4 regions of the Anaerobacillus alkaliphilus genome follow, and region 1 is predicted to be linked to each of the others. Evidence: riboswitches for the same ligand, from Rfam matches in the RefSeq annotation. Region 1 holds a riboswitch; each other region holds the start of a gene.
The links. A riboswitch is a leader RNA that binds a small molecule or an ion and turns the genes downstream of it on or off. The one in region 1 is predicted to bind cyclic di-GMP.

Region 1 (4,647 bases):
ATGTATTCTCAAAAAACACCAAAACAATGACAATAACAAAAACAACGAGTTGGTTACATCAACCAGACTCGTTGTTTTCTAATGATTTATAACAGAACCACCAATCTAAACAATGATGGTTACCTAACTTTGCATCCTCCAACCTTTTTTGAACACTATAAAAGTTACTAGGAGGTGGAACCATTACTTGAGAACCAAGGTACTCATTATTCGGCCAATTGGCTGGTGTCGCCACTTTATGTTCTGTAGCGGCTTGAAGTGCATGTATGACCCTAATTAGTTCATCGCTATTTCTGCCTACCTCTGGTGGGTAGTGCATCATAAGCCGAATACGTCCCTTGGGGTCAATAATAAAAACAGTGCGAACAGTTAACGGACCAACTGTTGGGGAAATCATCCCTAACCTTTTCGCTAGTTGACCTAATTCATCTGCAATAATCGGGAATTCAATTGTTACATGGAAATGATCACGAATCCATTCAATCCATTTCATATGAGAAAACACACCATCGATAGACAAGCCTATCAATTCTGTATTTAGAGCTTTAAATTCGTCGCTTTTTCTTTGGATCTCGATAAATTCGGTTGTGCAAACAGGCGTGAAATCTCCTGGATGTGAAAACAGTACAAACCACTTCCCTTCATAATCATTAGGAAGTTTCTTTTTCCCTAAGGTTGTTCTTACTTCCACTTCCGGAAATCTTTCTCCAATTAAGGGAAGGCAGTTTTCCTTTTCGTTCATCTCCCACAACTCCTCTCAGTCACAACTATGATATGCGCCTATAACGAGAGGGGTGAATTGAAAAACGTTTCCTCTACACCCCTCTTTTGGTAAGATACTAATAGAGGTTGAATACCTTTAAAATACATACGTAAGGGAGCAATGATTGTGAGTACATTTGAACAAAACTTAGAAAAATATGCTGATATTGCAGTACGAGTTGGTATTAACATTCAACAAGGACAAACATTAGTAATTAACGCACCGACGAACAACATGGAATTTGTCCGTCTAGTAGCTAAAAAAGCTTATGAAGCTGGAGCAAAAGATGTCGTCATTGAGTGGAATGATGAAGAACTTACGCTATTAAAGTATACGTTAGCCCCTGACGAAGCTTTCTTGGAGTTCCCGGCGTGGAAAGCAAAAGGGTTTGAAGAATTGGCTGAAAACGGTGCCGCATTTATGAGTATTGTTGCAGCAAACCCAGACCTACTAAAAGGGGTCGATCCTGAAAGAATTTCAAATGCCAATAAAGCTAGAGGAGTAGCACTTGAAAAATATCGCAACTATGTTCAAGCTGATAAAGTCAGCTGGTGCGTCATTGCGGCTCCATCTAAAGAGTGGGCCCAGAAGGTGTTTCCAAATACAACAGAAGAAGAAAGCATGGCAAAACTATGGGAAGCTATCTTAATGGCTACACGTGCAGACTTAGAAGACCCAGTCGCAGCATGGCGTGAACATAATAGTAAACTTTTAAATAAAGTTGAGTACTTAAATGAGAAGAAGTATGCAAAGCTACACTACCAGGCTCCTGGAACCGATTTAACAATTGAACTTCCTGAAAAGCACCTATGGGTTGGTGGCGGTGGCAATAACGAAAATGGGGTTAACTTTGTCGCGAACATGCCTACTGAAGAAGTATTTACGCTTCCAAAAAGAGATGGTGTCCATGGAGTTGTACAAAGTACGAAACCATTAAACTATAGTGGCAACGTGATCAATAACTTTAGCATAACCTTTGAAAACGGAAGAATTGTTGATTTTACAGCAGAAGAAGGCTATGAAACATTAAAACGTTTAGTCGAAACAGATGAGGGTTCTCATTACTTAGGAGAAGTAGCACTTGTTCCTCATGACTCTCCTATTTCAAACTCGAACATTATTTTTTATAATACCTTGTTCGATGAAAATGCCTCAAGCCATTTAGCAATTGGAAATGCATACTCTTTTAACCTTGAAGGCGGGAAGACAATGTCCAAGGAAGAGCTTGAGCAGCACTGTGTAAACACAAGTATCACTCACGTTGACTTCATGATCGGTTCAAGTGAAATGAACATAGACGGTGTTACCAAAGACGGCGAACGTGAGCCTTTATTTAGAAATGGAAACTGGGCGTTTTAATAGAATAAATCATTTGTAGTAGTTCCTTATTCATGGTAAAATAGTAATAATTTGATAAAGGCAAACTAGTACGAAAGTCTAGGACGCAAAGCCATAGGTCTAATGTTTTTTAAAACTATGATAGCTAGGTTACCGAATGATGTTGGAAATGATTGTGCTCAACATAAGACTTATTCGGCACGAATAAGTCTTATGTTTTTTTATTGAGGTGATATTATGACTACATCAATTGATAAAAAAGAGAAAATCGTTATGACAATCCTGGCTGTACTCCAAAGCAATCTATATTTTTGGGTTGTCTTGTACTTTTGGGGAACGAGCAACGGGTCGTGGCTTTTAGGTCTTTTTATATTCCTTTCTATCTTCAACCTAGTCACAATTAAGTACATAAAACGGTATCCATTCATCATTCATATGACACAGCTGTTAGTTGCTTTCTTCATTATTTACTTTTCTGGTAACGTAGAAAGTCCGTTTTACCCGATGTATTATTTACCGGTAATCTCGTCGGTTGCTATCCTAGCTCAGTCATTTTATAATCGGTCTTTGTTTATTTTAGCACTGTCTGCATCCATACTAACGTTCGTTAACATTTATTCAATGTCTACTGTTACCTTTTTACAAATGATTCAAGGCGGAGTTTATTCACTTACCTACTTTGCCTTAGGGTACAGTGTTCTCTTTTATCAGGAACGTTTAAAAGAAACCATTGGAAATTCTAAAATAGATTATCTTACAGAGGTTTTAAATCGTAATGGAGGAGAAGCTGCCCTTTTAGAGGAAATTACCAAAGCAAAACAAGGTTCTCTCCCTTTATCTATTGCTTTTTGTGATCTAGATAATTTTAAGCAATTGAACGATCGTTACGGTCACTTATCCGGTGATATGATCTTAAAGACAACGGCCTCAATTATAAAAGAAACAATACCTAAAGACTCCTATGTAGTACGCTGGGGTGGAGAAGAATTTCTGCTAATCCTAAAAGGGATACCCAAGGATAATGCTTTTGAAATATTTGAACATATTCGTACTAAGATTGAATTACATTCGTTTAATGTCAAAGGCAGCACCCTGTCCATTACGATAAGCGGAGGAATTGTTGAAGCTAGCGAATATAATTATGAATTAGTTGAAATCCTTAGCGAGGCAGATCAATTATTGTACAAAGCAAAAGACTTGGGACGCAACAAAATTTTTTCTAACTAAAAGGCTGTTTTTGCAAAGTTAGTTGCTTTCGTAAAAATCCCAAATGCCGGAATTTTACACAAAATACTAAGAATGCACAATTAATTAAGTCAGTATTGCTCTTTTCTTACATAATTAATTGGCTGATATCTTCACCTTTTAGGGTAAAAAAGCAAAAATGTTTACGAAAAGAGCCAACTAAAAAGAAAGGAGTTAGAGAATAGATAAAAATCCTTCTCTAACTCCTTTCTTTTCTTCATGGGGAACGGCTAGGAGTGCGGCTGGAATTGAACCAGCTAAATACTAGGCAAGCTAGTTGCTCTACCGTTGAGCTACGCACTCATGAAACAATTATAGCTTTTACAGAAAGATAAAAACTTATACACGAGTTATTGTCTTACAACATAAAACGAGCCTGGGCCGCCCCAAGCTCGCATTTTATATGGGAGTGCTCTACTCTCCAGAACGACGAGGAAACTCTTTCAGCTTTTCATCATAATTGTCAATCTCACCATCAATCGTACCTTCCACATACATATCACTTACTTGTTCATGAGTAATGGCTAGGCCCTTATCTACATCTTTATTACTATGATAATCTGAAGGATCATATGAATTTTCTGCAACTTGTGCACTTACACTTTTATTATCCTTTTTTCCCATTACAAACACACCTCCTTTTTCGTAGTATGCCCGCCTTTGTTTCTCCTATCTAAAAATTAAGCTTGCAAAACCAATTAACAAAATCATACAATTACAATAAATAACATTTAGAAAGGAAGCTAATCAGTGAAGGTAGCCATTTTTGATTTTGACGGTACATTATTTCCAGAAGAGACGTTTCCATTAATGATGAAGCATTTGAAAAAACAGCACAGTGGCAGATATCGCCGCTTCCTCTCGAAAATCCTGCCAGTGTATGTAGCATACAAGTGCAAACTTTATCCTGAACAAAAAATGAAGGAATATTCCATGAGATCTTATATCTCATCTTTCGGTCAATCATCTAAAAATGAAATTCACCATTTCTTCTCTTTATTAGGTGGGGAAATGAGTCAAAAATTAAGTGAAACTGTTTTACAACGATTAGAACAACATAGTAAAGATGGATACTATATTATGTTAGTATCAGGTGCCTTTGAGCCATTACTCCACTCGGTGACAAAAGAAGTTCACTTTGATTGTATTATTGGGACAAGCATACCTTTTAGAAACATGGAAATAGATAAACATGCTCCTGTTATCCATATCCATGGTCAAAGAAAAACTGAGAACATTATTGCCCAGCTAGTAAATGATGATGTGGATTGGGAAAATAGTTACGCGTATGGCGATAGCTT
Region 2 (4,647 bases), on a different contig from region 1:
GTAAAACTCCCACACGTCTTTTTTCTTTATTGTATGGAACTTTTCTTAGGGTGGTACCTATTTGAAAAATAAATATTATTACTAGTTTAATAGTTTGTCATTTTGGTAACAATAATAGTAATAACAAACTTAAGGGGATGAAGTTTATGAGTTTACATGAATATATTAGTTCGATTAACAGTATGCTGGAAGACGCTAAAGAAGACTCCTATGAATTAACGATGTATTTAGATGAATTGGAGGCTTTGTTTTTAGACGAGGCTTAAAAAAATAAATCTAGACAAAGTCCTAATATTTCCCCTTCCGCATACATTATTGTTGTGTGTGTATGAACGAAGGGAGAGGGAAAAACATGTACCATTTTTACCCACAATATCAAAAGGTAGCTCAAGATGCAGCTATGTATGACTTACTTGCTAATTATTACAAGTATTTAGATCCACAAAGACATATCTATTATTATCAAATGCACTTTATGTGCATGCAACAGCTTTGCCAAATGCAACCTGTTGATGTCCGAAATTCTTATGGGGTACAACCTGAATGGCGAGCACCAGCCAAAGTCCGTGTGCTTCATGTGTCACCTGACGCTCCAAAGGTTGATGTTTATGTTAATGGTGAGAAGACGTTAGAGAATATTACTTATTACCAAATTAGTCCTTATTTAGAAGTGCCCGCAGGCTCTTACAGAATTGATATTTACCCTGCTGGACAAACAACAAATCCAGTCTTGACCGAAACTGTAGAGGTACAATCAGGTCGTAACTATACAGTGGCAGCCGCAGGTAGATTAGCAAACCTTCGTTTAGTTCCGGTTGTTGATACAACAAGAAACCCAAGAAACAAGTCAAAAGTACGTTTTTGGCATTTATCTCCAAATGCTCCAGCTGTAGATATTGCTATAGCAGGCGGCGATGTTTTATTTAGCAATGTATCCTTTGGACAAATCGCAAATTACCTTGAAGTAGATCCAGGTAGTGTTACTCTTGAAGTTCGAGCAGCTGGAACTGATAATGTTGTGTTAACTTTGCGCGATACAAATCTAAAAGCAGGCGAAGCCTATACAATAACAGCAATTGGCATTGTAGATGGGACACCTCGTTTAGAGGCAATGATTTTACAACCGTAATAAATAATAAAACTGCTCAGAGTGTTACTGAGCAGTTTTTATTATTTATTCTATTAGTGTTTTCCAGCTAGCATAGTGATGTATCGCCGTACCAGCATAACTTGTATTCTTTTCGTAATGATTAATTACCTTTTGAAGCTCTTGATCTAACACTGATAGGCTAGAGAAGCTAATATGTGTCCCTTCACTTGAAGGTTCTGTTTCAACAGCGATAATAACTTTCTTTCCCTTTGTCTCAGCGTAAGCAACCTCTGTTTTTACAAGATCTATAATTCCATTTGGTCCTTCAGCAAAGTTGCGGTATGCCATTATTGTTACCGTGTCAGTTTGATTAATTAACCATTCACTTAAGAGGCCTGTTCCAAATTTATTACGATAGTTGATTTCATCAAACCAGAATGGAATATCTAAAGCATACTCAATCTTCAAGTCATTTGCTAATGATCGAAAGTCAATGACAAACTGCTGATAAAATTCAACCGTATTCTTCTGATTTTTTTGCCAATCAGCCAATAAATAAGGTTCTACATCGAGATGTATTCCTGAAAACTTTTGATCTGCAGTCGCCTGGGATTGGTAATTCCTTATCCAATCTATTAAAGGCTTATATTGTTTACTGCCATTACGAGTTGCCCAAGTAGGTGCACCATCTAAAGCATGGACTTTAATATTTAGTTTCGTTGCCTTTTCAATAAAGCTTCGATACGTATTTACATGAATTTGCCTATTTATTTGTAAGTATAGATCTGTCACATTTTTCTCTTGTAGGAAGCGAAGAACTTCTTGTTCATTCGTGACAATTTCATTTGTATCCCAGAGCCATGTAGCTACCACAAAAGGCTTCTGAGCTTGAATGGCATTCATGCCTGATACCACCATTAAAACGACCATAAACATTACCACTATTTTTTTCATATTAGCTCTCCTCTCATTTGGCCATAGACCCTCTAAGAGGAACATGGCAACTTGGCAACCGTAGGAATTCACTTCCCTTAGGCCCATAGTTTTGCGTCCTTATCTTTCAATAAGTTTGCCTTTTTCATTACAACTTTATTATATAACAAGTGCTTAACAATGTATCTAGGAGATGAGTTGGAAGTTTATCTCTCGTTTTGGTTACGGAATTCTGTTGGGGTAATTCCCGTTTGTTTTTTAAATACTTTCCGAAAATATTTATCGTCTTGATACCCAATCATACTTGAAATTTCATACACTTTTATCGTAGGATTTTTCAGCAAAACCTTTGCATTTTCAATTCGAATTTTCAGCACATAATCAGAAATTGTTTCGCCATAAACTTGCTTAAATTTTCTCGAGATATACTCCCTACTTAAAAAGAACCGTTCAGAGATTTCTTGAAGCTTGATTTCCTTTTGATAGTTATCGCGAATAAATGCTTCTATCTCATGGATAGAGCTATGTTCTTCCTCTAGAAAAATAGCTTCCTTAAAAGGATTAACATTAGACAACTTCCGCTTCTTCTCTTCTTCTATTAACTGGGTCACAGCTTTTTCAAGTGTTTCATTAAGGATTTCAGGATCAATTGGTTTTAAAATATAATCGAAACTACCATATGTGATCGCTTTACGCATATATTGATAATCATCATATCCGCTAATCACAATCGTCTTACTCGTAAGTGACTGTTGTTCTTGTATCCACTTTAATAGGCTAATCCCATCTTTGTTTGGCATTTTCATATCGGTAAAAATAATGCTAGGTTTATGCTTTTGAATCAAAGAAATTGCCTCATCACCATCAACCGCTTCATAAATATCTGTAATTCCAAAGATATCCCATAGGGCCAAAAGTCGAATCCCTTCCCTCACATGCACCTCATCATCAACGATTATTGCTTTCATCTTCCTCAACTCCTATACGATATAAGGGTATTGCAAGTGTCACCTTAAAGCCTCCGCCTTCTCGATTCCCTACCTTCATTAATCCTTTTTCCCCATAATAGAGCTCGAGGCGCTCATAGACATTTTGTAATCCAATACTCGTTGTTTCAGCTTTCGCAAGTTTAATTCCTTTTGTTAACATAAGCTCAATTTCTTTTAATCGCTCTTCAGTAACCCCTAATCCATTATCTTCAATGAGTATGGTTAGTCGTTCTTTTTCTTTTAAAATCTGAATATCAATCTTTCCAGTAAGGTTACTCATTTCGAAGCCATGCTTGAAGTAATTCTCAACAACTGGTTGTAAAATCATCTTCGGAACCATGATTTTCTTCAACTCATCATCTACAGTTATTGAGTAGAACAGTCTCTCCTGAAAGCGTTGTTTCTGCAAAGATAAATACGCATTTACATGATTGACTTCTTTTGTTAATGGAACAACATCTTCATCAATGTTCATGCTATACCTCATAATGCTAGATAAAGAGGTTATTAAAGTATAAATTTCCGGGACCTTATTTCGTAAAGCAATTGTTCCGATTGATTGTAACGAGTTATATAAAAAATGAGGGTTTATTTGCGACTGTAATACACGAATTTGGTTAGATTTGTTTTCAATCTCTAAGCGGTATTTCCGAACAATTAACTCATTGATTTGATTAACCATGGATTTAAAATGATAGCCTAATTGCCCAAATTCGTCCTTACCTAACGATTGAAAATCAACTTCTAATCTACCTTTCTCTACCTTTTTCATATTTTCAATAAGAATTTTAATTGGAGAAATAAGCTTGATAGCAACGAGTAATGTGGCAAAAGCACTAAGTAAAAAGAAGAATAATAGAATGTATATATTCATTCTCGCAATTGACTGAGCACCGCTATACATTCTCTCATTAGAAATTCCTTTTACGATCATCCACTTTTCAAAAGGGGCGGGTAATTGATCATAAACAAAAACACCACCAAACGAGTCATCCTTCCATTCAAAACTCATTTCATTTTGCTGTCGTATCTGCTGTAGCCAAGGTCGATCGTCTATGAATGTTCCAATTAAATCACTATCAGACGAATAGACTACCTCATTGTTCCCGCTTATAAGATAAAACTGTTCACCTTCAGAAAAATATAAGCGATCTGATATGGTTTTCACAGCTGCTATATCAATATCAATCGAAATAAAACCGAGAAGTTTTCCCGAAGTTACCTCATTTAATGCATGATGAAAGCTAACTACTGGTTTTACATTAGTTCTCGGAATATCTGATTGATTATTGTAGCTATAAATATCATGGGTAGGCTCAAGTATAAAGTAGCTTCGTTCATTTATCAGCTTTTCGAAATAGTCATTTAGGAGTTTATTTTCAACCTTTCCTCTACTACTAACCTTCGTATTATAAACAGTATAAGCGTCTTGTCCCTTATCAACGTATAAATAGATTTGCTCTATTTCTTTTCTTGTAAAATAAAGATTTAGCAACGAACGCTTAACTTCCTCTTGTGCAATATCTATGTCGTTGGAGATCCCTTGTTCCATAACATTCATAAATTTTCGATTGGCATAAAGGCTTAACGGAATTTCAGTGATGGATAGGAAGTAATCACGAATATCATATTTCC
Region 3 (4,647 bases), on a different contig from region 1:
CTTTTTGTGAAATTGATGCGACTTCCTCAAGGGTTGCATTGACTTGTTCGACACTTGCAGCCATTTCTTCACTAATCGCAGACACCTCTTGAATTTCAGAATTTACACCTTCAACCGACTCTAGTATCATATGGAAGATTTGTCCTGTTTCTTTTACTAGGGTTAATCCTTTATGGACTTCATTTGCGCCATTATTCATTACTTGGACAGCACGTGAAGTTCCTGCTTGAACGATTTCAATTAAATTAGCAATCTTGCTAGCAGATTTTTTAGATTGTTCAGCTAGTTTTCTGACCTCATCAGCGACTATTGAAAACCCTCTTCCATGCTCACCAGCTCGGGCAGCTTCGATAGCAGCATTTAAAGCTAAAAGATTCGTTTGATCAGCAATACTAGTTATTACAGCTACAAACTCATTAATCTCTTTTGAGTTATGATCTAAATCATTAATAACTCCACTAGTTTCACTTGCAGATTGATAGATTGACTCCATCTGCTTCATGACTTGCTGCAAGAGTTCATTTCCTTCATTGGCCTGTACGGTTGTTTCCTCTACGGTTTCTGCTACAACATTAGTGGTTTCCACCACTCATTGGATTCTATTGCTAGTTGACTAACCGCATTGGCGGACTCTATAGTATTACTACCTTGGATTTCAGAGCCACTTGCAACTTCCTGAATAGCTGTTGCAACTTGGTTGGCAGCAGAAGTAGTATGTTCAGCACTTGCCATTAACTCTTCAGCAGATGCAGCGACGTGTTCTGAAGTTTTACTAACATCATTAATTAATTCTCTTAAACTTAATCTCATTTTATTGAAGGAAAGGGCTAAATCACCAATTTCATCCTTGTTTTTTATATAACAACAACACTGAAAAGTCCATACTTATGGTTGAAGAACTAGTAAATTTAGCAAAGGAATATCAAGAGATTGCTGAGCTTTCTATTTCCTATAAAAAGCAAAATAAAGTAGATGAGATTTCAAAACTAATGCGTGAGCGAGGAAATGTATTAACAATAAGAATAACAGAGACTAGTGAACAAGTTCGCACTTATCAAGGGAATCAGCTTCACTTTACAATAAGATAATTTTTATGAGTGATAGCCAGAACAACCATTACCTACTTTATTCTACAATAATATCGGTACAAGGCTTAAAACTGTTTAGAGTATTAGCTGAATACACTGTTCTGTAACATTAGTGGATAAAAGTGGAATTTTACTTTAATAAGAAAATAAACATAACTCCCCTCGAAATGAGGGAGTTATGTTTATTCCTATTTACCTTTACCAGGGTTATTTTCATTTTCATTTTTGTTCTCGTTTTTCTTTTCAGATTTTCCATTATTAGTTTTAGGAAGAGCAGTTTTTTCTACTTCAACTGTTTTTTCTTCAGTTATACTATCAAACTTGCTTTCTTCAATTTCTGCTTGTTTAGTTGAGTTAGCAGGTTTGCTATTATCAGCTTTACTGTTAGTCTTATTTTGTTTGTTATCGTTTGCATCCTTGTTAGCTGACGCAATATTTTTCGTTTCAACTTGGTTAGAGACTACAGCAGGTTTTGAAGCTTCTTTCTGAACGATGGCCTTATTTGGTTTATTGGTGTTGGGCTCAGCTTTGTTCTCTATATCCGCTTGCTTATTAGCTACAGCAGGTTTGTTTGTTGCCACCTTTTCTAGACCGACATTCTGCTTTTGAGTCCCATTTGAACCAACTTTCTGGACGTTATTTTGAGTAGTAAGTAATGCAGTAGTAACTACTTCATCAGATGTTACAGGGACTTCATCAGTTTCATTATTATCCACTTCCGTATCTTCTACAACTGTTTTAACCTGCTGGCGTTTGTCTTTCTCTAATGCTCTTGCAATATTTCTCTCAAGAGCCTGTCTCGCACGGTCATTACCAACTTTTTCTAACGCGGCAGTTAAGGCAACGATGTTTGCGGCTAGTGTTGTTTCTGGATCAAGAGCCGTTTCTTCTTGATCTTCGGATACAGTACCATCAGTAATTTCACTTTCAGCTATTTCCGTGTCTTCTTCAGCAACTGCTTGTAACTGTTTATACTTTGCTAGTGCAAGCTCTTGTTGTTCAATTGCTTTTTGTATGATTTCATTGGCACGGTCTTCCTCGCCTAATTTAAGTAATGCTGTAGCTTCTCTAATTCGTTCTTCTGCAAAAGAAGCAAGTAACTCCGCCTCTTTTTCCGTATCAAACGTTAAAGCGAGTTGAACATTTTCCATTAAACTTTTTATAAAGTATAGAAAATCTCCTGGTAGAAGCTTTGGGGTATCAGCAATGATTTCCTCTTCAGCTGTTGTTTCAGCTTCGGTTTCGTCAGTTTTTAAATCTTCACTAACTTCTGCTGTTTCTTCGGTTGCTGTCTCTTCTTCAACTTCCTCTGTTTGAACATCAGTCTCTACAACAACTTCTTCTTCGATCGTTTCTTGATCATTGTCAGCTGCTACTTGCAATGTACCTAAACTGAAAATGAGAGCTGTTGCAATAATACTTGTCCTAAAAAACTTTGACATAAAAAATCCCTCCAAGATGTTTTTTGGAAGAAGTCGGAATGAACTGGGGACCATTCACCATTCTTCAGCGGTCCAGCCACCATAGTAATGTACCGTAGGCCTGTGACTTTGCGTCTCTATTTTTCAATAGATTTGCCTTTTTCAAATTGAGAACTAAATGTTTGTTCACCATTATCTTAATTATACGTTAGGCAATTAGGGAAATCATGCACTTTTTTACTTAATTACACCTAGTACTTTTGTCTACCGGTGCCTGTCACCACCCGAAATTTGTCGAATGGAAATTTACATACCAGGAGGAATGTACAAGTTTAAAAACATAAATACTGATAAATTCCCTACATCGACAAGCATATGTGAGTAAAGGGACCATCTCAAGCTTCTTGTCTTGTAGCGAATAAGTGACCAAACCACGCCCATTAGGAAAAGTGAGATATACATATGAGTTGATTTGTTGGCGATGGAGAAGACGCCCCACATAAGCGGGTGGCTTAATACGAAGAAGACTGTAGAGTAGGTAATGTTGAGCCATCTAGGTAAATTTCCACCAGCATCTAATAGTAACCCAGTAGAACAAGAAATCTATTTTTCTTAGAAATATGACTCACCTCCTTTTAATAGGTAAATTATACCATAAGGTGATATTTTACTACATAGAAAAAATAAGGCTGATACACGTGGAAGGGGGAGTCCCGTGTGTCAGCCTTATTTTTATATCAAATATAAAACCGAGTACGTATCGTAATTATTGCTTGTCTAATGCTTCTTGTTTGGCGTTCTCTAACATTTCGTTAATCGTTTCAATGTATTCTTGTAAACTCATTTGTTAAACACGCTCCTTTTTAAGTTTCTAGTCATAGTATTGCCAGGTTATGAAACTATTAAACTCTAGTTATACAATTTTTTTTAGAAAAAATTAATTTACAGTCCGAAACGATTAGTTTACAGTCCAAAATAAAAATTTACAGTCCAAAACGAGCATTTTACAGTCGAAAAAAAATATTTACAGTCCAAACCGACAAAAATACAGCATGGGGTATGCAGAGCGACAAACTCCCTGAAACTTTTCCTGACCTATTTCGTAAAAGTAGTATTACATTTATAATGAATAATGGGAATATTAGGTAGAGTGGAGGGAGTCTGACATGAGTTTACTAAAAAGATTTCGAGATATTATGGCGAGTAATATGAATGCAGCGATCGATAAGGCTGAAGATCCTGAGAAAATGCTTAACCAGTATTTGCGTGAACTACGCAGTCAGCTAGGAACTGCTAAGGCTGAAGCGGCAACAATGATGGCAACAGAGCAGCGAGCAAGACGGCAGCTCGATGAGTGTTTGGCAGAGATCAATAAATTCGAGCGTTATGCAGTACGCTCGTTAGAAATGGGAAATGAAGCGGATGCAAGGCAGTTCTTAGATAGAAAAGCACAGGTTGCCGTAAAGGAAGCTGAGTTGAAGCAAGTGTATGAACAAGCGGCCGCCAATGCGAAAAAGCTACGGGAGATCCATGAAAAGTTTCAATCAGATATTCAAGAGTTAGAAACTCGTCAAATAGAGTTGAAGGGCAAGCTTTCTGCAGCAAAAGTCCAACAGAAGATAAATCGAGGTTCTGAGTTGGAGGAAAAAGCGGAACGTACGTTGTTTGAAGCAGAAGCTCTGGCCGAACTAAATTCACCAGACAATGAGCTAGACCGCCTACTAGAGGAATATACTCAAAAGGATAGCTCTAGCGTTGACAATGAACTAGAAGCGTTAAAGAAAAAGTTAAACGGCAAGTAGTTAGGGAGGTGGAAAAATGCTTATTCATTATAAGTGCCCAGACTGTGGGAATGATATGAAGTTTAGTAGCGAGACGGGGAACCTTGCTTGTGATAGCTGTGGCAGACAGGATAATATAGAGGAATACCCAAAAGAGTTTATAACCCATGAGTTTGCAGAAGGGGAAACGGTTGAGTATCAATGTAACAACTGCGGGGCGGTTGTGTTAAGTGATGCTGACACCGTGGCAACAACTTGTTGCTTCTGCGGAGCAGGAGTCGTGATGGCTGATCGATTGTCGGGAAAACTGGCTCCGATGAAGGTAATCCCTTTTACCATTAGCAAGGATCAAGCGAA
Region 4 (4,647 bases), on a different contig from region 1:
TGATACAGACCCAAAAATAGGATTCCAACGTAAGAGTGCCTCAATTCCAACAACTCTGTTTAAATCTAAGTCAATCTTAGGTTGGTAGTGGAGAGTAAATTCCTGTTGGTCAATTGCTCTCCGTAAGGCATTTTCAAGCTGGCCTTTGCGGATGACTCGTTCATTTAAACTTTCTGTAAAAAATTGATAGTTATTTTTACCCATATCTTTCGCTAAGTACATCGCTAAATCGGCATTCTTAATCAAACTTTCGGCATCCATGCCATAATTAGGGTACAGACTAACTCCAATACTCGGTGTAATATACACTTCATTTCCGGCTAATAACGTTGGCTGCTTTAGTTTTTGAATAATCCGTTCGGAAACGCTACATAAGTCTTCAATACTAGTATTCTCGATAAGTAATAAAAACTCATCTCCGCCCTGCCGAGAGATGACATCACCTTCACTCAAACAGGAACTCATAATCGAGACAACTCTTTGAAGCAATAAATCACCAACATGATGGCCTAGGGTATCGTTAATCGTTTTGAAATTATCAAAATCAATAAACAAGACTCCTAATGTCGACTTCGTCTCGCTCGCTCTTTTTATCGCCTCTTCAAGCTTCAAACTGAACAAATAACGATTTGGTAGTCCTGTTAATTGATCTTTATAGGCTAACTCTTTGATTTCATTCTCAGCTTTTCTCTTGTCTGTAATATCTTTAACGAAAGCCATCACACTAACGGAAGTATTGTGTTTAAAGATCGGAACGATATTGATATCAACGATCACTTGATGTCCACCTTTATGATTAATCACACCTTCAACTCGTTGTCCATTCCCTTGTTTCACTGCTGTAAAAATTTGATCTAGTTCTTGATAAGAATTGGCATCAATGAACGTTGTACTATTAATTCTTAAGAGCTCCTCTTTGCTATACCCTGTTAATGTTTCCGCTGCTGGATTTACACTAAAAAGCTTACCGTTGTGATCTAGTTCAAAGATTGCATCTAAAGAATTTTGGTATAACGAATGAAACTTTTGTCGGGTTGACTCCAACTCTACTAGTACTTTGTTAAGTTCTTGTTCGGCAGTTTTCTGTGCGGTTATGTCGCGTGCCATATAAACAAAACGACATACCTTATCTTCTTCAATGATCGGGTTACAGTTTCCTTGAAGATACACCCAGTGGCCGTGTTTATGTAAAAAGCGAGAAGTAATGGTTATTACTTGAAGATTTTCAAGAACCTTTTTCAAATTTCTTTTCACAATACGAAGATCATCGGGATGAACAAAGTCCAATATCGATTTGCCTATCAGCTCTCGCAACGTATATCCTAAATACTTCTCATGTGAAGATGAGGCATACTCAAAAATGCCCTTCTGATCAATAATCCCCACGAAGTCTGATACATTTTCAGCTAACAGTCGGTATTTCTTTTCGCTTTCATAGAGTTTCTTATCTGTATTTCGTTGTTCAATAGCAATAGAAGCTAAGTGAGCAAACACTTCTAATAGTTCTAATTCGTCTTTCAGCGGTTCACGGGTTTCACGGTAATAGAGAGCAAAAGTTCCCAGAACGGTTTCTTCAGAGGAAATGATCGGTTTTGACCAGCAAGCCTTTAACCCATAGGAAAGCGCAAGCGATTTGTAGTTTTTCCACCGGTCATCGGTTTCAATGTCCTTAACAATCACTGTTTCCATGAAAAACGCAGCTGTTCCACATGATCCGACTCCTGGTCCAATCTTTGTACCAGCTAACGCTTGATTATATGCATCAGCTAAGCTTGGTCCAACACCTTTTTCCAACGTTTGATTTTGCTCGTTGTAAAGAAGGATTGAACAAATAGTACCGGTGATCAATGTTTCTATTTCTAAAGCAAGACTCTTTAGGATTACTGTTAATTCGTTACCCGTTGCAATTTGTTTTAATATGTTATTCTGCGAATTTAGTACCTGTTTATCGAGTGTTTTCATTTACGTACAATTCCTTTCATCTATTAATAAGATCAAAGTTTAACTCAAGCATCAATAAATTGAATGTCGTTAAAAACAAAAAAAACACCCGTCAGGATGTTTTTCCTAAAACGGCACCTGGCTGGCGTAACATAATGTTGTAGCCCCTATAGTTTTGCGTCCCAACATTTCTGTTGGTTTGCCCGAACGTTTCTTATTTAATTAGAAATTTAGTAAAATAGACCTACCAATACTTTACCATGAATATCTTAATATTACCAATATTTTATATTAATCTAGCCTCTCGTACAAGTTCAAATTAATAAATTCGGAAGTAGTTATTTTTCAATGATAATACTTCGAGATGAGGCTTGATAGTTGACCTTGGCACCGAACTGTTCGGAAACAAAACGAATTGGAACAAAAGTCCGACCATTATTAATTTCTGGTGCAACATCGATTAACCTCTTTTGACCGTTGACCAGTACGTGTTGGTCATTAACAGTTAATACGATCGTGTTACCACCATTTTTTATCGTCACTGTTTTTGCATTTGGATCCCAATGAACATGTGCTCCAAAAGCTTCACTAATTACCCTAATCGGGACAAGCGTACGGTTATTTTTTAGATATGGTGGATGATCTAAAACAGCATTTTTCCCGTTTAGTAACCAACTGGGTTGATTAAGCCAAAACATCATTTCCGTTTGAAGATAAATTTTGGAATGCCAAAAAGCAACACCATTTTGCTGTAGACGCTTAATCATCTCTACGGTTTCTTTACCAGAGAGAGGATTATTAAAGATAAATACAGTTTTCAGGCTTGGAAGCGTATTTAATGGCGTCAGAATACGAATATTATTACTGTCTGCATAAATAGTTTCCAAGTTTAATAGATATTTTAATGGATCAATACTCTCTACGCGATTGTAACTAAACTTCAAGTATTGTAATTCTTGAAGTTCCTTCAAAACAGTGATGTTCGAAATTGAATTCGACGATATATCAAGAACCGTGAGTTCTCTTAACAATCGCAAATCGTTGATATCCTGAATAAAGTTACTTGATAGATTTAGATTTTTAAGGTTTGTCAATGACGCTAACGGTGATAAGTTTCTTATACTATTTTGACTCACATCTAACTCTTCTAAATGAACAAGAGAAGCAAGTGGACGTATATCTTTAATGCCCATGAAAACCAAACTAAGACTTCTTAATGTTGTTAGTTTACTAATTTGGTTTAAATCAAGATTACCTCTTAATTCGTAATCATACAGTAACAATTGTTGTAAATTTGGAAGCTCTTCTAACGGAGTAAAATCCTTTATTGGGTTATGCCATATTGAAACTCCTTCTAATGAGGCTAATTGTTCAATACCCTTTAGATCTTCTAGCCCGTTTCCAACTAAAACTAATTCCCTCAAATCCATCTGTACTAGAAAACCTAAGTCACTTAAAGGAATGGCTGCTAACGTTAATGACTCTATTCCCGATAGATTTAGAACTGGTGCTAAGTCACGTACCTCAGATCCATAAATTGACAGTTTTTGTAGTTTCGGAAGCTCATGTAAGAGCTGCAAATCACTGATCCTTCTAGTATCTATAGATAGATGGTTTATCTTTTTTAAACCAACCACTAATTTAAGATCCTCTTGAGAGATCGAATGGTTTATGATTAATGTCTTTACATTTTGTAAATGCTGAATTCCTTCTAGCGTATCGGTGCTACCTTCAATGTTTAGTTCAGTAACTTTCTCTACGTCCTCCTTAGTAATCGGTCCTTCCGGCATTTTTAGTTGAATCCTAATAGCTCTTTCTAAGTTAGGATCTGGAAAAGACAGCGTTTGATCATTTGCTGAGACTTCTGCTCCTTGTCCAATAATAGAAACTACGACCATTATTAGCACTAGTATGTATTTTTTCATCTGTAACCCTCCCATGCTTACAAGTATTTTATCATTAACAATACTTGTAAAATAGACTTTATTGCCGACTGGGAATAGTTACCTTTTAAATCAAACAGATATTCCTACCGTAATTGATCAGAGATAGATAAGGATCACTTTCATCTAAACCTAATACTTTACAAAAAGCTGGCTCAGTTTTATATCCCCGCTGTTTCAAGCTGATAACTTGATCTCTCAAGGTAGGGATGCATTTTATTAGTTGGTCTTCAATTATCATATGAAGGTAAGCGTTTTGTTCGAAAACAGGCTGCGGTTGACCAAACAATTCAAACTCATATCCCTCAAATAAAAAATTGGCTTTTACGACGGGTACATCTCTAATTATTACTTCCTTTAGTCGATAATTATCGAGGTGACTGTATAAATCTTTCACTTGCTCTCTAAATCTACTGAAATTATGAACTTCCATAATGATGTCTAGATCAGAACCATCTACATCAATTCCAATCGGTAAAGTTCCACATAGGATCGGGGTGTAAATAGCGAGATTATCCATGATCCCTACCTTTTGGATCGCATCGTACGCTCTTCGTTGCCGCTCATTGCCCAATTTTAAATAGTCAATTGATGTAAACATTAGTACCCACCCCTCTTGCTATGAAAAATTGGATTCCTCTCACTAAAGATAAATGAAGTTAAAACTTCCTCGTCGGCCTTCACTAATTTCTCGCTGATTTCTTGCGTGCTATCGGCATAGGTAAAACCTTGCGCATCTTCATAAGCCTGAAGCATATCTACA

Region 2: it holds a riboswitch for cyclic di-GMP, as region 1 does, so the genes downstream of both, DS745_RS12560 (amidase) here and DS745_RS01430 (GGDEF domain-containing protein) in region 1, are expected to answer to the same signal.
Region 3: it holds a riboswitch for cyclic di-GMP, as region 1 does, so the genes downstream of both, DS745_RS09050 (DUF5667 domain-containing protein) here and DS745_RS01430 (GGDEF domain-containing protein) in region 1, are expected to answer to the same signal.
Region 4: it holds a riboswitch for cyclic di-GMP, as region 1 does, so the genes downstream of both, DS745_RS20515 (EAL domain-containing protein) here and DS745_RS01430 (GGDEF domain-containing protein) in region 1, are expected to answer to the same signal.

What each region holds. Positions count from the first base shown of each region.
Region 1 covers NZ_QOUX01000001.1:274,821-279,467, reverse strand. Annotated here, with positions in the region: gene DS745_RS01440 (peroxiredoxin) at 59-742, opposite strand; gene DS745_RS01435 (aminopeptidase) at 890-2,122, shown strand; cyclic di-GMP riboswitch class I at 2,172-2,259, shown strand; gene DS745_RS01430 (GGDEF domain-containing protein) at 2,339-3,328, shown strand; tRNA gene DS745_RS01425 (tRNA-Gln) at 3,580-3,649, opposite strand; gene DS745_RS01420 (YozQ family protein) at 3,761-3,970, opposite strand; gene DS745_RS01415 (HAD family hydrolase) at 4,097-4,647, shown strand, end outside.
Region 2 covers NZ_QOUX01000039.1:173,150-177,796, reverse strand. Annotated here, with positions in the region: gene DS745_RS12565 (DUF4397 domain-containing protein) at 353-1,129, shown strand; gene DS745_RS12560 (amidase) at 1,175-2,044, opposite strand; cyclic di-GMP riboswitch class I at 2,087-2,174, opposite strand; gene DS745_RS12555 (response regulator transcription factor) at 2,230-2,991, opposite strand; gene DS745_RS12550 (sensor histidine kinase) at 2,972-4,647, opposite strand, start outside.
Region 3 covers NZ_QOUX01000032.1:3,262-7,908, forward strand. Annotated here, with positions in the region: gene DS745_RS09035 (methyl-accepting chemotaxis protein) at 1-586, opposite strand, end outside; gene DS745_RS09040 (HAMP domain-containing protein) at 565-858, opposite strand; gene DS745_RS09045 (hypothetical protein) at 888-1,088, shown strand; gene DS745_RS09050 (DUF5667 domain-containing protein) at 1,277-2,530, opposite strand; cyclic di-GMP riboswitch class I at 2,594-2,677, opposite strand; gene DS745_RS25505 (CPBP family glutamic-type intramembrane protease) at 2,816-3,112, opposite strand; gene DS745_RS09060 (PspA/IM30 family protein) at 3,676-4,311, shown strand; gene DS745_RS09065 (TFIIB-type zinc ribbon-containing protein) at 4,328-4,647, shown strand, end outside.
Region 4 covers NZ_QOUX01000047.1:12,331-16,977, reverse strand. Annotated here, with positions in the region: gene DS745_RS20515 (EAL domain-containing protein) at 1-1,962, opposite strand, end outside; cyclic di-GMP riboswitch class I at 2,072-2,155, opposite strand; gene DS745_RS20510 (stalk domain-containing protein) at 2,280-3,866, opposite strand; gene DS745_RS20505 (DUF4269 domain-containing protein) at 3,952-4,485, opposite strand; gene DS745_RS20500 (hypothetical protein) at 4,485-4,647, opposite strand, start outside.